Regions from separate parts of the Desulfotomaculum sp. genome, predicted to be linked through region 4. Evidence: riboswitches for the same ligand, from Rfam matches in the RefSeq annotation. Region 4 holds a riboswitch; each other region holds the start of a gene.
The links. Region 4 has a riboswitch for thiamine pyrophosphate ahead of thiD (bifunctional hydroxymethylpyrimidine kinase/phosphomethylpyrimidine kinase). Riboswitches for the same ligand answer to the same signal wherever they lie in the genome.
Positions count from the first base shown of each region.

Region 1: another riboswitch for thiamine pyrophosphate. It lies ahead of AC1U9Z_RS06610 (HAD-IIA family hydrolase); the one in region 4 lies ahead of thiD (bifunctional hydroxymethylpyrimidine kinase/phosphomethylpyrimidine kinase).
Region 2: another riboswitch for thiamine pyrophosphate. It lies ahead of AC1U9Z_RS06425 (thiamine-binding protein); the one in region 4 lies ahead of thiD (bifunctional hydroxymethylpyrimidine kinase/phosphomethylpyrimidine kinase).
Region 3: another riboswitch for thiamine pyrophosphate. It lies ahead of thiC (phosphomethylpyrimidine synthase ThiC); the one in region 4 lies ahead of thiD (bifunctional hydroxymethylpyrimidine kinase/phosphomethylpyrimidine kinase).

Region 1 covers NZ_CEVWQM010000008.1:57,830-62,026, forward strand. The annotation lists gene AC1U9Z_RS06595 (YbaK/EbsC family protein) at 6-464, opposite strand; gene AC1U9Z_RS06600 (secondary thiamine-phosphate synthase enzyme YjbQ) at 617-1,018, opposite strand; gene AC1U9Z_RS06605 (2'-5' RNA ligase family protein) at 1,144-1,680, opposite strand; TPP riboswitch at 1,939-2,036, shown strand; gene AC1U9Z_RS06610 (HAD-IIA family hydrolase) at 2,151-3,416, shown strand; gene AC1U9Z_RS06615 (GyrI-like domain-containing protein) at 3,553-4,011, opposite strand; gene AC1U9Z_RS06620 (helix-turn-helix transcriptional regulator) at 4,070-4,197, opposite strand, start outside.
Region 2 covers NZ_CEVWQM010000008.1:19,688-23,884, reverse strand. The annotation lists gene AC1U9Z_RS06440 (quaternary amine ABC transporter ATP-binding protein) at 1-130, shown strand, start outside; gene AC1U9Z_RS06435 (ABC transporter permease) at 111-947, shown strand; gene AC1U9Z_RS06430 (glycine betaine ABC transporter substrate-binding protein) at 960-1,850, shown strand; TPP riboswitch at 2,038-2,146, shown strand; gene AC1U9Z_RS06425 (thiamine-binding protein) at 2,296-2,586, shown strand; gene AC1U9Z_RS06420 (ABC transporter permease) at 2,561-3,349, shown strand; gene AC1U9Z_RS06415 (ABC transporter substrate-binding protein) at 3,435-4,197, shown strand, end outside.
Region 3 covers NZ_CEVWQM010000008.1:83,544-87,740, forward strand. The annotation lists gene scfB (thioether cross-link-forming SCIFF peptide maturase) at 1-415, opposite strand, end outside; gene scfA (six-cysteine ranthipeptide SCIFF) at 633-776, opposite strand; gene thiC (phosphomethylpyrimidine synthase ThiC) at 915-2,216, opposite strand; TPP riboswitch at 2,317-2,416, opposite strand; gene AC1U9Z_RS06735 (hypothetical protein) at 2,664-2,759, shown strand; tRNA gene AC1U9Z_RS06740 (tRNA-Gly) at 3,210-3,284, opposite strand; tRNA gene AC1U9Z_RS06745 (tRNA-Glu) at 3,388-3,463, opposite strand; tRNA gene AC1U9Z_RS06750 (tRNA-Lys) at 3,572-3,647, opposite strand; tRNA gene AC1U9Z_RS06755 (tRNA-Glu) at 3,657-3,732, opposite strand; tRNA gene AC1U9Z_RS06760 (tRNA-Lys) at 3,844-3,919, opposite strand; gene AC1U9Z_RS06765 (adenylosuccinate synthase) at 4,080-4,197, opposite strand, start outside.
Region 4 covers NZ_CEVWQM010000003.1:60,580-64,776, reverse strand. The annotation lists gene smc (chromosome segregation protein SMC) at 1-532, shown strand, start outside; gene ftsY (signal recognition particle-docking protein FtsY) at 631-1,563, shown strand; TPP riboswitch at 1,697-1,795, shown strand; gene thiD (bifunctional hydroxymethylpyrimidine kinase/phosphomethylpyrimidine kinase) at 1,901-2,698, shown strand; gene thiM (hydroxyethylthiazole kinase) at 2,741-3,556, shown strand; gene thiE (thiamine phosphate synthase) at 3,546-4,169, shown strand; gene AC1U9Z_RS02355 (HAD family hydrolase) at 4,180-4,197, shown strand, end outside.

The DNA.
Region 1 (4,197 bases), on a different contig from region 4:
CACCACTAAGCCTGGGCCACATCCACCCACTTTGCTTCGGTAAGCTCTGCCAATTCATCAACTTTTATTTTTACCGCAGCATTTGTTGCCCCCGCCGCCGGAAAAACATGCTCATAGGCCCGGAGGGATTGATCCAAGTAAATGGGTAACGGCTGCTTTAGACCAAAGGGACAAACCCCGCCAACCGGATGCCCTGTTACTGCTAACACTTCATCAATCTCCGGCATTTTGGCTTTGGCTTGGAAAGCATCCTTAAATTTCCGGTTATCCAACCGCTTGTCCCCAGCCATCAGCACCATCATGAAATCATCCTTAACCTTGAAAAGTAATGACTTGGCAATCTCACCCGGGGTTACCCCTAAAGAAGCCGCAGCCTTGGCCACGGTACTGGTATCCTCAAAGGTGAGTATTTCCACGCCTCCTCCTCTCTGCTGAAAAAACTCCACCACAGCTTGTACAGACATAGTCACTTCAACTCCCGTTTTATTCCTTTAAACTACTATACTAGCAAGGTCTAACTGCGTCAATTTTTGCCGGAATTTACTGGCCTTCTTTTAAAAAAACCAGAAAGGGGTCCGGCCTGCCGTGCTGCGAGCCTGACCCCAAATGCCTTCGGTTAATCCCTTTGTACCTTTACATAAAAGGTCCGCCTCCTAGGGCCATCAAACTCACAGAAATAAATCCCTTGCCAGGTCCCCAACAGGAGCTGTCCATCTGCCACCGGAATTGTTTGGGAGGCCCCCAGGGTACTTGCCTTTAAGTGGGCAGCCGAATTCCCTTCGGCGTGACGGTATTGAGGATGCTCCCAAGGGTAGACCTCAGCCAATCGCAGCAACAGATCCCTTACTACATCCGGATCGGCATTTTCGTTAATGGTGATACCAGCTGTCGTATGGGGACAGTAGACCGTCACAACCCCATCCCTAATCTTTTCTTGCTGGATCACTGCTTTAACTTGATTGGTAATATCAATCATTTGGTCACGACTGACGGATTGCGTATGAATTTTATGAAGCATAAAAACATCCCCCTTACGCCACTATTTACCAGGCCGTTTACCGGTTAAAGGCTTTTATATTTCTGTACACTATAATAAGGACTTAATTAAAACAGGGGAAAAATAAGATTAAAAATAATTCTGCCCTACTTTTCCCGTAAATCGATTTGAAACAAATAATTAATCGGATCTAATGATACGATACCGATGGATTGAATCGAAACATCAATGGGGCGAAAAATCTTTAGGATTTGCTCAAGTACACTTGGTATGTGCTCCGTAGGAGTTTCCAGCGAGAGCGTGCAGTGGGGATACCAAGACTGAGGCTTATAATAATCCCACCCTTGCTCTTCAAACTCCTTAAACAACTGGTGAAAATGCCGGTGTATTTGAAATAAACGGTCTGTTAGGTTCGGTGTTAAAAAAATAGCCCCTTTATTATGAGGAAAAATACCAATCTGAAGCAGCTTTAAATCAAAGGAATAAACACTGCTACTAAGGGTCTCCAATCGCTTTTTGGCTACTTCCAAATCGAGATCATCATAGATAGCCAATGTAATGTGGGGTCTGCCGTTGGCGCAAGTGAGACACTTGCCCTTTTCCAACCTTTCCAAACTCCTCCAAATACTCGTTATATAAGTCTCCGCTTCCTTATTAAAGTATAGATTTATGGCGTATGTCATTCATTACCTCCGGTTGATCATTGCTTTCTCTTTAATTTCTTGAAAGGACTATGCTTTCTCCTTCTAGGTATAAAAAAATACGCCCACACTTACGATATTTTAACCATTACGGTGGTACGGCTCATCCTATTAAAGATAGCGGCGAATTTATTAATATAGTAGCATCCGCTCCATCTGGGAAATGGCTGCGGACCCCATCACATCCATAATTTGTCTTTACAAACAATTGATCTATGAATTACAATTTACATAGCATAAATACTTGGCTAGGGGTGCCGAACGGCTGAGAGGAGATAACTCCAACCCTCGAACCTGATGTGGCTAATACCACCGTAGGGAAGCTTACCGTTTTCAGTTGAGAAGCTTACTTTCGGTAAGCTTCTTTTTTGAGCTTTGCCCGCACAAGCTTAGTTAAGCCCCTACTATTCTGATAGGAAGGGGAAAACGAATGATTTATACTACCCAAATGGATGCTGCTAAAAAAGGAGGGGATTTCCCTGTTAGCAGAAAAATTTGATGTTTTCTTATTTGATTTGGATGGCGTTATCTATATCGGCGGTAAACTGCTCCCCGGTGTAAAGGAAACCCTGGTACAACTGCGCAAGCTAAATAAACGTATCTATTTCTTAACCAATGACCCGATCCCCACACGACAGCAATTCGTCGAACGATTACAAAGTCTTGGTCTAGAAGTTCACTTGGACGAGGTAATTTCCAGCGGTTGGACCACAGCCAAAAATCTCAGCTTAATGAATATACGTTCTGTCTATGTATTGGGAAGTGAAGGTCTAAAAACGGAGATCCGGCAGTTTGGAATAGAGTTGGTGGAAAATGGTCCCTGCCAAGCTGTGGTTGTGGGGCATGATGATCAACTTTCCTTCGGTCATATAAGCCAAGCCATTCGGTTGATTAACCTGGGTGCCAACTTTATTGCCACCAACGTCGACGCAACCTTTCCCGGCCCCGAAGGCCCTTGCCCAGGAACCGGTGCCATCGTTCGTGCCATTCAGACCTCCTCTGGTAAACGTCCGGTCGTCATTGGGAAGCCCTATCCCCCAATGTTTCGCACAGTCCTTGATCATCTAGATCCCAAGCTAGGGGTGGCCATGGTAGGGGACAATCCCTATACCGATATCCTAGGGGCTCACCAGCAGGGAATCACGGCGATTTTCTGCTCGGACAAGGCCATCGCTTTCCCTTCCCCTAAGGATTTCCGCCTTCCGGATGCCAGAATCTCAAACCTCAGAGGAATTTTTAACCCTACAATAACGGCTCGTCCCTGGGACAAGCCCACCTATGCCTGGCCAGAAACCGTTGAACCTGCTGTGGCAGCCGTGATTTTTGACGAGACTGACAGGATTCTTTTAATTAAAAGAATGGACTTTAATGTGTGGGGCTTGCCCATCGGACACATCGAACCCGGCGAGACCGTGCAGGAAGCTATTATCCGGGAAGTCAACGAAGAAACCGGCCTACAGGTAACAGTGAGCCGGTTCATCGGAGTTTACTCAGACCCACGGTTCCTCGTGGTGTCTCATCCTTCGGGTAAGGTAAGTCATTACATTACATCCTGTATGGAATGCAAGATCGTTGGGGGGCATTTGAGAGCAGACGGTGTGGAGACTGCGGAGGTTGCCTTCTTTAAGCTGGATAACCTACCGACCAACTGCCTATCCCTACACGGTGAATGGCTAAGGGATTTACTGGGTCGGAACAACACCGTGGCGATAAGATAATGTGGTCCCTATTATGATAGAGGGGTAGAAATTCAACTGTTAAAAACAAAAGGACCGAACAGTTCGATTTTCACTGCTGCCGGTCTTTTTGTAACAAATCATGCTAATTCTTTACCTCTCCTTTAAGGTATTGTTCTTATTTAAGGGGAAACACAATTTTTGTTAAAAGTTCGCTTTCGGGCACATCCATCGGAGAATTATAGTAAAACTCGTAAGCCACTCCCGTGGGTGTATAACCATTTTCATCGATCCACTGCATCATTGCGTTATAAACTGGCTCCGTTTGATCGTATGGGCCCTTATAAAGACAGGATACCCTCTTCCCTGCCGGGATTTCATTTGGCTTAATTTCACCTTGCCCTGCAAGGGGTTTTGCAACCGGGAAGCCCATCTCCACATCAAGATCTTGCATATCCATGTTGTAATACCCTGCAAAGGGCGCGTCTAACGGTTTCTCCCCTACTTCGGACAAATATTGAAAGATCGCCTGATATGCTTTGCCTAACTCCTGTGGCAGGTTCCCAACAGCAGTCCTTGTACGCATAGAAAGTACCGGTTGGGCCGGTTGCTCCGTTAATTCAAATTTGTAATTCATAAAATTGCCCCCTTTAGCTTTTTGTAGATTATACCATTGGGAACATGACAACTGTATGTCATGTTTCGGTTGTATATTTTTTATAAATTTCTTTCGATGTTTCTGCAAGAATCGTTCGAATGCGGGGCGGGCTGACAACCTCCACGCCGGTCCCAAAGCTTAAAAGAAACCCATACAGCCAATTGT
Region 2 (4,197 bases), on a different contig from region 4:
ACACCGTTTACTAGGCGTGATTGTGAGAGGAGCAGTATTAGGCGGTCTTGCGGGTAAGGTAAACCAAGCTGCTGACAATGAATTAGAGGTCAAGGAAGGGGTTGTGCGGTTTGGCAAACTTATTTCCTAAGATACCTGTTGACAAGTGGATAGAAAAATTTGTGGGCTATTTGGATGATCACCTAGGAGGTTTTTTCGACCTGATTTCCACAGTAATAAGTGGTTGGGTTGATTTTTTTGCTTTTATTTTTACAGTCATTCCTGCCTGGGCTTTAATTATTGGTTTAACACTATTGGCTTGGAAATTCAGCAAGAAATCTATCGCACTCTTTACACTGCTGGGATTGTTTTTGGTGCATAACCTAGGTTATTGGGAAAACACCATGATAACCTTGGCTTTGGTTCTGACAGCGGCACTGATATCGGTTATTATCGGTATTCCCACTGGCATTTTATGTGCCGGAAAGGACACAGTGAGGGATGTGGTCATGCCTACCCTCGATTTTATGCAGACCATGCCTGCCTTTGTTTACCTGATTCCAGCTATCTTTTTCTTCGGTTTAGGAAAAGTACCGGGAGTCATTGCATCGGTGATTTTTGCCATGCCACCCACCATCCGTTTGACGAACCTGGGTATCCGGCAGGTACCCAAAGAATTGGTGGAGGCAGCGGATGCCTTTGGGTCTACGCCCATGCAAAAACTGTTAAAGGTACAGCTTCCGTTGGCCAAGCCTACAATAATGGCAGGCATTAATCAGTGTATCATGTTGGCTTTGTCTATGGTGGTTATTGCTTCAATGATTGGGGCCAAGGGACTGGGCGCCGATGTCTATCGGGCGGTAACTCAAATTAAGATTGGGGCAGGTTTCGAAGCTGGTTTAGCCATTGTCATTCTTGCTATTATCCTTGATAGAATGACGCAAAATATTGGCCGAAAACAAATATAAGGAGGAACGGATTTGAAGAGAAAAGGATGGGTTTTACTAGTAGTTGGTTTAATGATCTCATTACTGATGGTAGGCTGTGGCGGTACAAATACGGAAACCAAACAGTCGGGAAGTGTAGGAGAGCAAGTAGATTACAAAATTATCGGCATTGACCCAGGGGCAGGGATAATGAAGGCCACGGAAAAGGCATTGCAGGAATATGAACTAAAGGATTGGGAACTTGTGGAGGGTTCTGGCGCAGCTATGACAGCGGCCTTAACGAAGGCCTATGAGAAGAAAGAACCCATTATTATAACTGGTTGGACACCCCACTGGAAATTTGCCAAATATGACCTCAAATACCTGGAAGACCCCAAAAAGATCTATGGGGATGATGAGTTTATTCATTCTATCGTTCGCACTGGATTTAAAGAGGATCATCCCAGTGCCTACCAGTTATTAGACAAATTCAATTGGCTGCCAGAGGACATGGCAACAGTGATGGTGGCTGTCATGGAAGGCCAGCCTGAGCAAGAAGCAGCTGCTGAATGGATGAAAAACAATGAAGAAAAAGTAAACCAATGGCTGGAGGGAATCGAGCCGGTACAAGGGGACAAAATAAACCTAGCCTACGTTGCTTGGGACTCTGAGATTGCCAGTGCCAATGTTGTGGCCATTGCCTTGGAAAAACTCGGCTATGATGTGGAACTAAGTCAAGTGGAAGCTGGTCCCATGTGGGCTGGATTAGCTTCCGGTGATGCAGACGCCATTGTTGCCGCTTGGCTACCCGCTACCCACGCCGATTACTACAATGAATTCGAAGGCCAATTTGAAGACCTGGGGCCTAATATGGAAGGAACAAGAATCGGATTGGTTGTTCCGTCTTATATGGATGTTAATTCAATAGAAGACCTAAATAAGTAGTATTTTTAGCCATCAGTCGTCAGCTTTTTGTGCATGTCTTTCTTAAGGGTTTTAGCTCATGGCCTAGGGCCATAAAGACCCCAAAGTAAAGCGTGCAAAAAAGCGGAAGGCTGATGGCTATTATCTGACCTATCATCTATCAAGTCCATTTACAAATCAAGATAATACTGATATAGTAAAACACAAGTAAATATGCTCGGGGAGCTGGGGGTGACTGGCTGAGAGGGTACAGAGGTATCGACCCGTTAAACCTGATCTGGGTAATGCCAGCGGAGGGACAGGAACTATTCTTATGCGCATGAAAGCTACCCTTCCGGGGTAGCTTATTTTATTTGGCATATCGGAAAGTATAAAAATTTCCGATATGTATAAGAGAAAAATTGGCTTCCGCTTTGGCGCAAGCCAATTTTTTCTAATAAGAATATTTAGTCAAGGAGGTAAAAACATGCCCATTGTAAATTTAGGATTCCAGGTAATTCCCCAAACCAAAGGCGATAACAGTTATGAAATTGTTGATAAGGCCATTGAGGTTGTGCAGCAAGCCGGGGTTAAATATGAAGTTGGTCCGATGGAAACCGTAATGGAAGGGGAAATGGATAAACTGATTGAGCTTGTTAAAAGGGCACAGGAAGCTTGCATAACCGCGGGGGCCTCGGAAGTGATGACCTACATAAAGATTCACTATCGTCCCGAAGGAGTAGTAACCATTGATGAGAAGATCGCTAAATACCGATAAAAGGGACTTCGCCGCCATTTTTTTGCCTGGGTTTACCCTGCTGTCCCTGTTGGTCCTGTGGGAAATTGCAGTACACCTTAGCCAAGTAAAGCCGTGGATTTTACCCGGTCCAAGTCAAATTATAGGAGCTTTATGGCAGGCGAGGGAACTTCTTTGGCAGCACAGTATACAGACCATCTATGAGACAACTCTGGGTTTGGGCATAGCGGTTGTGATCGGTATTGCTCTGGCCACAGCCATTGAATGGTCTCAGTCCTTACGAAAGGCTATTTACCCGCTATTAATCGTCTCCCAGACCATTCCGATTATTGCAGTGGCACCGCTGTTAATTATCTGGTTTGGATATGGTTTGCTGCCCAAAGTGCTTGTGGTGGCCTTGGTCTGCTTCTTTCCCATCACCATTAATTTGGCCGATGGCTATCGGCTGGTAGACCGGGAGATGATTCGCCTATTATCCGCCATGGGGGCAGGCCCAGGGAGGATTTTTACCATGGTCAAGCTCCCCGCGGCACTACCTTTCTTTTTTTCCGGACTGCGTATCGCTGGGACCTATAGTGTCATGGGGGCTGTAATTGGTGAATGGCTAGGGGCTACAAAGGGACTAGGGATTTTTATGACCCGCTCCTCCCAGTCCTATTTAACAGACCGCGTTTTTGCGGCCATTCTTGTCATTACCTGTCTTAGTTTAGCGATCTACCTAATCATCGAAGGAGTTGCCCGCTTAACCATGCCTTGGTATTACAGGAAAAAAGAAACCATTTAGCCGTGGTGCAAGAGTGATCCCTAAGGAAATCATGCCAAAAAGCGGATGGCTATATGCTATTTAGTTAAGGAAAGGAGAAATTGCTATGATTCGTAGAAACGGAAAGCTTATCTGCTTACTAGCCTGCCTGATGTTGTTATTTACTGGTTGCACGCAGGAGAAAAAGGCTGCACCGGAGCAGGGTAAGCAGGCAGAAATGAAAAAAGTAACCGTTATGCTAGACTGGTTTCCCAATACCAACCACACGGGTCTCTATGTAGCCAAGGACAAAGGTTATTTTAAGGAAAGGGGTCTGGCAGTAGAAATTATTCAGCCTGGCGAGGGCAGTACGACGGATCAACTGGTGGCTGCCGGAAAGGCGGATTTTGGGGTCAGCTACCAAGAAAGTGTGACCCAGGCTAGGTCAACTGGTATTCCATTGGTGTCTTTAGCCGCAGTGATTCAACACAACACCTCGGCCTTTGCTTCATTAAAAGAAGCCCAAATATCATCCCCTCAGGATTTTGTGGGTAAACGCTATGGTGGTTGGGGTTCCCCGATGGAAGAGGCGGTGCTTAAAGCTGTCATGGAAAAGGCGGGGGTTGCATCGGATAAGGTACAAAACGTTACCCTGGGTGCCACGGATTTCTTTAATTCCATTGGACGGGATGCGGATTTTGAATGGATTTATTATGGTTGGGATGGTATAGAAGCAAAAAGAAGAGGAATGGAATTAAACCTAATCATGCTTAAAGAGTTAGACCCAGCCCTAGATTACTATACACCATTAATTGTTACCAATGAAAAACATATCTCCGAACAACAGGATTTGGTAAGGGAATTTATGACTGCTACTGCCAAGGGTTACC
Region 3 (4,197 bases), on a different contig from region 4:
CCGATTGTTGAATAAGAAAATCAATGGCCGCACGACCAGTCTCCTCCGATAACAAGCCAGTTGGACCACCAAATTTGCCTTCACCGGCAAAGCAATATTTACAGCGCAAGTTGCAATCATGGGCGGCATGAAGGCAAAGGGCTTTAACAACACCATCTCTCCTCGGCTGATAACCTTCCTGATGGGGGTCTGTACTAAATAAAAGACCTTCCTCCACCAGCGACTTTATTTCCCCCAGCGCTTGTTCAATTTCGCCAAGTGTATATCTATCTGAAAACCTTTGTTTAATTTCTTCCTCTGAAAGCAGTTGGTAATCCCCGAGGGTATCCCAAACCAGTTGATCTACTACATGCACAGAACCGCTGTGCACATCCAATACGATCTGTACACCATCAAATTCAAACTTATGTATCATAAAAAATCCTCCTTAGAAAAGCTTGGCTTGTTTATGCCCTTAAGGGTGCGCCATACCCTAAAAGTCACAGGCAAGAGCCTATCGCGCGAGTCTCCGCTTTTCTTATACGACCATCCTTAAAATCTTATATTCAGATAGTGAAAAAAATTACCTTATCCCCAGAGGGAAAAGGATCCCAAGGAGACAAGGTTGTTTTTTGCGGTATCCCTCTGAATGTTTAGGCCTGCTTAGCACATACTTGGTTGCCTACCGTGCAAGAGGTTTTGCAAGCAGATTGGCAAGAAGTAGCACATTCTCCGCAACCGCCGGTTTTTAGAGTTGCTTTTAAAGAGTTCTTATTTAAGGTCTTAATGTGTTTCATAAGTCTCTCATCCCCTTTCCGCATTCAATTATAAGGCACCTAGATTGTCCAAGGCAAGAAAAACTTGGTGTTAAGTAGGGAACCCCTAGGCAACGGCCAAAGAAAATTTGACCGTTCTAATTGAAGCCGGACGAGTCATTATATAACGCTTATATCATCACCATTTAATATTTTCTTCATATTTTTCATAGGACACATTTTCCCACACATGGTACAGGTATCCTCACACTCAGGTTTGGATTCTTCCCTGTATTTTCTGGCTTTAGCCGGGTCGATGGCTAAGGAAATCATCCGGGTAAAATCAACGTCAGCTCGAGCCGCACTCATTGCATTGTCCCACTTGCGTGCATTGGGGATTCCTTTGGCAATATCTGCGGCATGTGCCGCAATCCGTGCTGCAACAATACCTTCTTTCATATCGTCCAAATTTGGCAGGCGAAGATGTTCGGCAGGAGTAACAAAGCACAGGAAATCTGCACCATTGGCAGCAGCTATTGCCCCGCCAATGGCACTGGTAATATGGTCATAGCCTGGTGCAATGTCGGTTACAATGGGCCCTAGAACATAGAAGGGTGCACCATGGCACAGTTTTTTCTCTAATAAAACGTTAGCGGCAATTTCGTTTAATGCCATATGTCCCGGACCCTCTATCATAACCTGCACGTTTCTGGCCCAGGCTCGTTTCGTTAACTCACCAAGGGTAATTAATTCTTCGATTTGTGCAGGATCCGTTGAGTCCTTTAGGGATCCAGGGCGGCAGGCATCCCCTAAACTTAAAGTTATGTCGTATTTTTCGCAAATATCAAGTAGTCGGTCATAATATTCGTAGAAAGGGTTCTCTTGATTGTTAAGTTCCATCCAAGCAAAAAGCAGTGATCCACCACGGGAAACAATATTGGTTAGTCTTTTATTTCTTTTCACTCTTTCAGCAGTTGCCTTATTCATTCCGCAATGAATCGTCATGAAATCCACACCATCTTCGGCATGCTTTTCTACAACCGAAAAGAATTCATCTACGGTAATATCCTTTAAGTCCTTATCCAGCATACCCACTGCATCATACATTGGTACTGTACCAATCATAACAGGCGACAACTCAATGAGTTTCTGCCTAAACTCCTGTGTCTTCCCATAACAGCTTAAATCCATAATAGCATTAGCTTTTAACTCTATCGCTCTTCTGGCCTTCTCCAATTCCAGATCAATATCATAACAATCTTTTGAAACACCCAGATTGACATTAATTTTGGTGCTTAGACCCTGGCCAACCCCTTCGCAATCAAGATTTGTGTGATTTTTGTTAGCAGGAATAACGACCTTGCCAGCAGCCACAAGTGAACGTAAGGTTTCCGGCTCCACATTTTCTTTTTGGGCTACGGCCCGCATTTGATTTGTAATTAAACCTTTTTTGGCAGCATCCATTTGGGTAGAATAAATCATTTTCTCATTTCCTTTCTCTCCTTGCATTTTAGGGCTTAACCAAGCTCGTGATGATGCTTCTAGTCAAAAAAAGAAGCTTACCCGAAAGTAAGCTTCTCAAATAAACACCTAAAAGCTTCCCTACGGTGGTATTAGCCACATCAGGTTCGAGGGTTGGAGTGGGTCTCCTCTCAGCCACTTAGGCACCCCTAGCATGTATTTATTGTAATTACCTATTGATTAATTGTAAAGACAATCTTTCAGTCCTTCGAACATTTATATCGATTATCATTTTTAGGTGACTTCTTGCGGTTGCTCTTACTCCCACCCTTCATAGTTGGCGGCCCGATCTCTCTTGAAATTAATTTATCCCGCTTGCTTTTACCCTTGTGAAGAAGGTGGTTATACTGTAGCCCTGACCTACCTGGTTATGTTACTGAAGGAGACACCCTGTCAGAGGCTGTTGATATGGCCATTGATGCCGCTTCCGGCTGGCTGCTATATTCCGTAGAAAACAATCGCCAATTTCCTAAAGCCTCGGATATTAATTTCAGTTGCCGATGAATATGAAAACGGTTTTGTGAGTATTGTTCGTGTTGACTTAGACGAATACCTATAAGCCTTAACGAACCCACCAATTTGCAATATCTCTGGAATATTTTGTGTCAAAATCAGGTTGGTTGAATAAATTGGTAAAAAGGAGTTGATATCATGGCATTGGATTTTAGCGCTCTTGGCGCTGGTGGTTTTTTACCCATCTGCTGTTGTTTATTCTTCTTCTTCATCTTCTTTATAATCATTATCTGCTGTTGTTGTTTTTTGCGTTAAATCTATTCATTAAGTATACCTTTGCTAGTAGATTGCCGATATTAGGGGAAGACATGAAGGTAATTCAGGAACTTCTAGGTCATGCTAAGTTGGGCACCAATGGTGCACTGAAGGTGGTCGGGCACCAAATGGACACCAAAAAGGCCTCCAAAGGATTAAGTAAATCCTCGGAGGCCTTAATTTTACTGGAGCGGATGACGAGACTCGAACTCGCAACCCTCAGCTTGGGAAGCTGATGCTCTACCATTGAGCTACATCCGCCTATGTTATAAGTATATCCAATTAACAAAAGCCTGTAAACATTAGAAAAACCTGGCTTAGCCAAGTCCTAACTTAAAGGCATCAGCCTTAGATTTTATAAATGTGGTGACCCCTACGGGATTCGAACCCGTGTTACCGCCGTGAAAGGGCGGTGTCTTAGACCACTTGACCAAGGGGCCGTTTGAGATGTGAGAGGTGAGAAGTTGGAGGTGAGAAAATATGCCCGAGAATTGCACCGTTCCGATGCTTTTTTCCCACTTCCAACCTCTCACTTCTCGCTTCTCAGCTGGTGATCCATCCGCGACTCGAACGCGGGACACCCTGATTAAAAGTCAGGTGCTCTACCAACTGAGCTAATGGATCCTATTATTGTGGTGACCCCTACGGGATTCGAACCCGTGTTACCGCCGTGAAAGGGCGGTGTCTTAGACCACTTGACCAAGGGGCCAATTTAGAGGTGAGAGATGAGAGGTTGGAGGTGAGAAACTCTATATCCTTGGAGATTGTAATCCAATATTTTGTTTCCCACTTCCAACCTCTCACTTCTAACTTCTCATTATGGTGATCCATCCGCGACTCGAACGCGGGACACCCTGATTAAAAGTCAGGTGCTCTACCAACTGAGCTAATGGATCCTATATTTTGCTGCGGCAAACCTCACATGTGATATATTACAGCATAAATCCCCCATATGTCAACAATTTTAATTTTAAAACTTGTCCTTAATTTATTAACATAGTTGTTAGGATTTGTTTAAAGTCTGGAAGAGCATGGGCCCCGAAGGGCCCATCGTATTTACTCAAATAAGTCTTCCAGGATAATGGTTTGGCTGCGTTTTACGCCAACGCTTATTAGTGAAATCTTAACCTCGGTTAACTCAATGATACGTTCTAAGTAACGTTTAGCATTCTCT
Region 4 (4,197 bases):
AGAAGAGAGCAGAAATTCCCTGGGTCAGCTGATCGATGAACTGAATCGGTTGATGTCCGGTCAATTTGAAACAGCCTTTAAGATCATCAATCAAAATTTTGCACGGATATTTGAGCAATTATTCGGCGGTGGTGGTGCCAGCATGAATCTTACCGAAGGGGATACGCTATCCTGTGGCATCGAAATTACTGCCCAGCCGCCTGGCAAAAAGAACCAAAGCCTATCCTTGCTATCCGGAGGAGAGAGGGCTTTAACAGCCATCGCTTTGCTTTTTGCCATATTAAAGTTTAAACCCAGTCCCTTTTGTGTGCTGGATGAGATAGAAGCATCTTTGGATGAAGCCAATGTACATCGGTTTGCTGAGTACCTCTGCCGTACCTCGGATGAAGTTCAATTTATTGTGATTAGCCACCGTAAAGGGACAATGGAAAAAGCAGATGCTCTTTATGGCGTAACAATGGACGAAACGGGAGTGACTAAATTACTTTCCATGTCCTTGGATGAGGCCAAGGGAAAGAAGAAGTTAGCCTAATACACGGACCTGGGTAAGGTTGACATGGTTCGATAGCAGGCATTATAGTAGGGACAGGCCCTGGCCAAAATATTGAGGTTTGAACTGGAGGTTTAACAGTGGGCTTTTTTAACAGGCTAAAAGAAAGCTTAAGCAAAACCCGCCATAGCTTTATTGAAAAAATTGATCAGGTGGTTACTGGTCGTAAGGGTATCGATGAAGATTTATATGAAGAGTTAGAAGAGGTTTTGATCCAGGCCGATGTCGGGGTCAATACAGCCATGATGCTGGTAGAACGAGTGCGTAAAGGTGTCAAGGCCAGAAATGTTCAGGAGGCTTCTCGCCTAAAAGATATATTCCAGGAGGAATTGGCATATTTAATGGGTGAGAAAATGACCCCCATTAAGCTAAGTGAGGACGGCCCCACGGTGATCATGGTGGTGGGGGTAAATGGTGTAGGCAAAACCACTACCATTGGGAAAATGGCCCATAATTACAAGGAACAGGGTAAAAAGGTCATGCTGGCAGCGGGAGATACCTTCCGGGCCGCAGCCATTGACCAACTTGAGATATGGGCTGAAAGAGTAGGGGTGGAACTGATCAAGCATCAGGAGGGTTCCGATCCAGGGGCTGTGGCCTATGATGCTGTGCATGCTGCCCGTTCCCGTAAAGCAGATATTCTTTTAATTGATACCGCTGGTCGTTTACATAATAAAAGCAACTTGATGGAGGAATTAAGAAAGGTTCACAAAATAACTTCACGGGAAATGCCCGGGGCGCCCCATGAGGTACTGTTGGTGCTGGATGCCACCACGGGCCAAAATGCCCTCAGTCAAGTTAAAGTTTTTAGCGAAGCGGTGAATGTAACCGGTATTGCTTTAACCAAATTAGATGGTACAGCGAAGGGTGGGGTGGTAACCTCCATCGTAACAGAAATGGCCATTCCAGTTAAGCTCATTGGCATTGGCGAACGCATGGACGATTTGCGTCCCTTTAACCCGAAGGATTTTATCGATGCCCTATACGGAAAATCGAAGGAAGACGAATCATAACAAATTATTTTTAAAACGTCTGGCGACGAAAACGAAAGTTTTGAGTGACATATTCAATTGATTATTATACAATAATTATCAATAATTATGACGTTACGTTGAAGCAAAGTAATAAATGATAAAAGAATCATACTACTTTTTGCGGGGGGACTCTTCGGAGTTGAGAAGGTAAAACCTGACCCTTTGAACCTGTTGGTTAAGACCAGCGTAGGGAGGCAAATCCGTTATACTATGTAATTGGGTGCTTTCCGAAATTTGGATGGCACCCGATTTTTGTTTAGATAACCTAATTCATTTTAAGGGTTATTATTCAATTTTATACAAGGAGGATTTATATTTGAAAAACGTATTAAGTATTGCGGGATCGGATTGCAGCGGCGGTGCTGGCATACAGGCTGATCTCAAAACATTTTCTGCCCATGGGGTTTTTGGCATGAGCGTGATTGTATCGGTGGTAGCAGAAAATACAAGCCGTGTCATCGACATACAGGATGTTACGCCTGATATGATCAAAAAGCAAATTGACGCCGTGTTCGAGGATATTGAAGTACATGCTGTGAAAATCGGTATGCTTTCTACACCGTCCTGCATGGAGGCAGTTGCAGAAAGGCTTCATCATTACAAACCGAATAATATTGTGGTTGATCCTGTGATGTATGCCAAAAACGGCTATCCATTGATGAATCCCGATGCAGTTAACACGCTAATCAGGGTCATTATCCCCTGCGCGGATTTTCTCACTCCCAATATTCCGGAAGCAGAAAAGATCTCACGCATGGAAATTAGCAATATAGGGGACATGGAGACCGCTGCCAAGAGGATTCATGAAATGGGCTGTAAAAATATTATTGTCAAAGGCGGACATGCTGTTGGCAATGCAGTCGATGTCTTATATGACGGTGAACGTATTTATCGTTATGAAACACATCGCATCAACACGAAAAACACACATGGCACGGGTTGTACCTTTTCTTCCGCTATTGCGTCCAACCTTGCTCTTGGACTTTCCGTTCCTGAAGCAATGGAACGTGCCAAGCGGTATGTAACAACTGCCATTGAACATTCCTTGCCGATTGGCAAGGGAAATGGCCCAACCCATCACTTCTATGACCTTTATCGCAATGGTTTGCGCTAAGCACAACATTAACAAAATGGTTAATGATAGGAGGAAATAAAAATGACAAATACAAGGGAAATGGCCCAACTGCTTACTCTTGTGCGCAGTCAAAGGCCACTTGTCCATCATATTACCAATTATGTTACAGTAAATGACTGTGCCAATATTACGCTGTCCATTGGTGCATCGCCCATCATGGCTGACGCCATTGAAGAAGCAGGTGATATGGCCGCCATTGCTTCCGCCGTGGTACTCAATATCGGAACGCTCAATAGCCGAACGATAGAGGCAATGCTGATTGCCGGAAAGAGCGCCAACCAAAATGGCATCCCTGTGGTATTTGATCCCGTAGGAGCCGGCGCATCTAAGCTGCGCAACGAAGCTGCCGCGCGCATTCTTAACGAAGTAAAAGTTGCCGTGGTGCGCGGCAATCTTTCGGAGGTTCGCTTTATTGCAGGGCTTTCGGCCAATACAAAAGGAGTGGATGCCTCTGAACAGGATGGCGGAGATACTGCGGAAATTGCCCGGAATTTGGCGCAAAGACTGGGCTGTGTAGTGGCAATTACAGGTGCTGTGGATACGGTTTCCGATGGAAAGAGGACCATGCATATTCACAATGGACATCCCGCACTTTCCGGTGTGACGGGAACAGGCTGCATGTGTTCGTCCTTGATTGGCTCCTTTTGCGGAGCGATGCCGAATCAGGCCTTGGAAGGAACCGTTGCGGCATTGCTTTGCATGGGTATTGCAGGTGAACTGGCTTATGAGAAGGCTGGTCAGGTTGGAAACGGCAGTTTCCATATCGGAATTCTGGATGCCATCAGCAAGATGGACGCAAATATATTGGAAGAAAAGATGAAATACCATGAAGTATAATGTGGACTATTCCCTCTATTTAGTAACCGACCGCGAACGAATGAACGCTCCTTCGTTGGCGGAAGCAGTGGAAAGTGCCATCCTGGGCGGCTGCACATTGGTACAACTCAGGGAAAAGACCGTATCTTCCCTTGACTTTTTTAAGATCGCCCAAAAGGTAAAGGGCATAACCGATCGCTATGATATCCCACTGATCATCAATGACCGAGTGGATATTGCCCTTGCTGTTGATGCCGCAGGTGTACATGTTGGACAGAACGACCTTCCCGCAGCAACAGTCCGACGAATCATCGGACCGAATAAAATTCTTGGTGTATCTGCTGCCACTTTGCAGGAAGCGAAACAGGCACAGGCTGACGGTGCAGATTATCTCGGCGTGGGGGCCATGTTTGCAACAGAGACAAAAACAGATGCACACCTGGTATCGCTGGCTGAGCTTGGACAGATACGCAGCGATGTATCGATTCCAATTGTTGTGATTGGCGGTATCAATAAAGCGACCATACCAAAATTTATTGGTACAGGAATAAATGGCTTGGCTGTGGTTTCCGCTATTCTTTCGGCACAGGACATAAAAGCTGCGGCAAGAGAGCTAAAAAATCTGTCCTCATAGGAGAAAAGGAATGATTGATTTTCAAGCG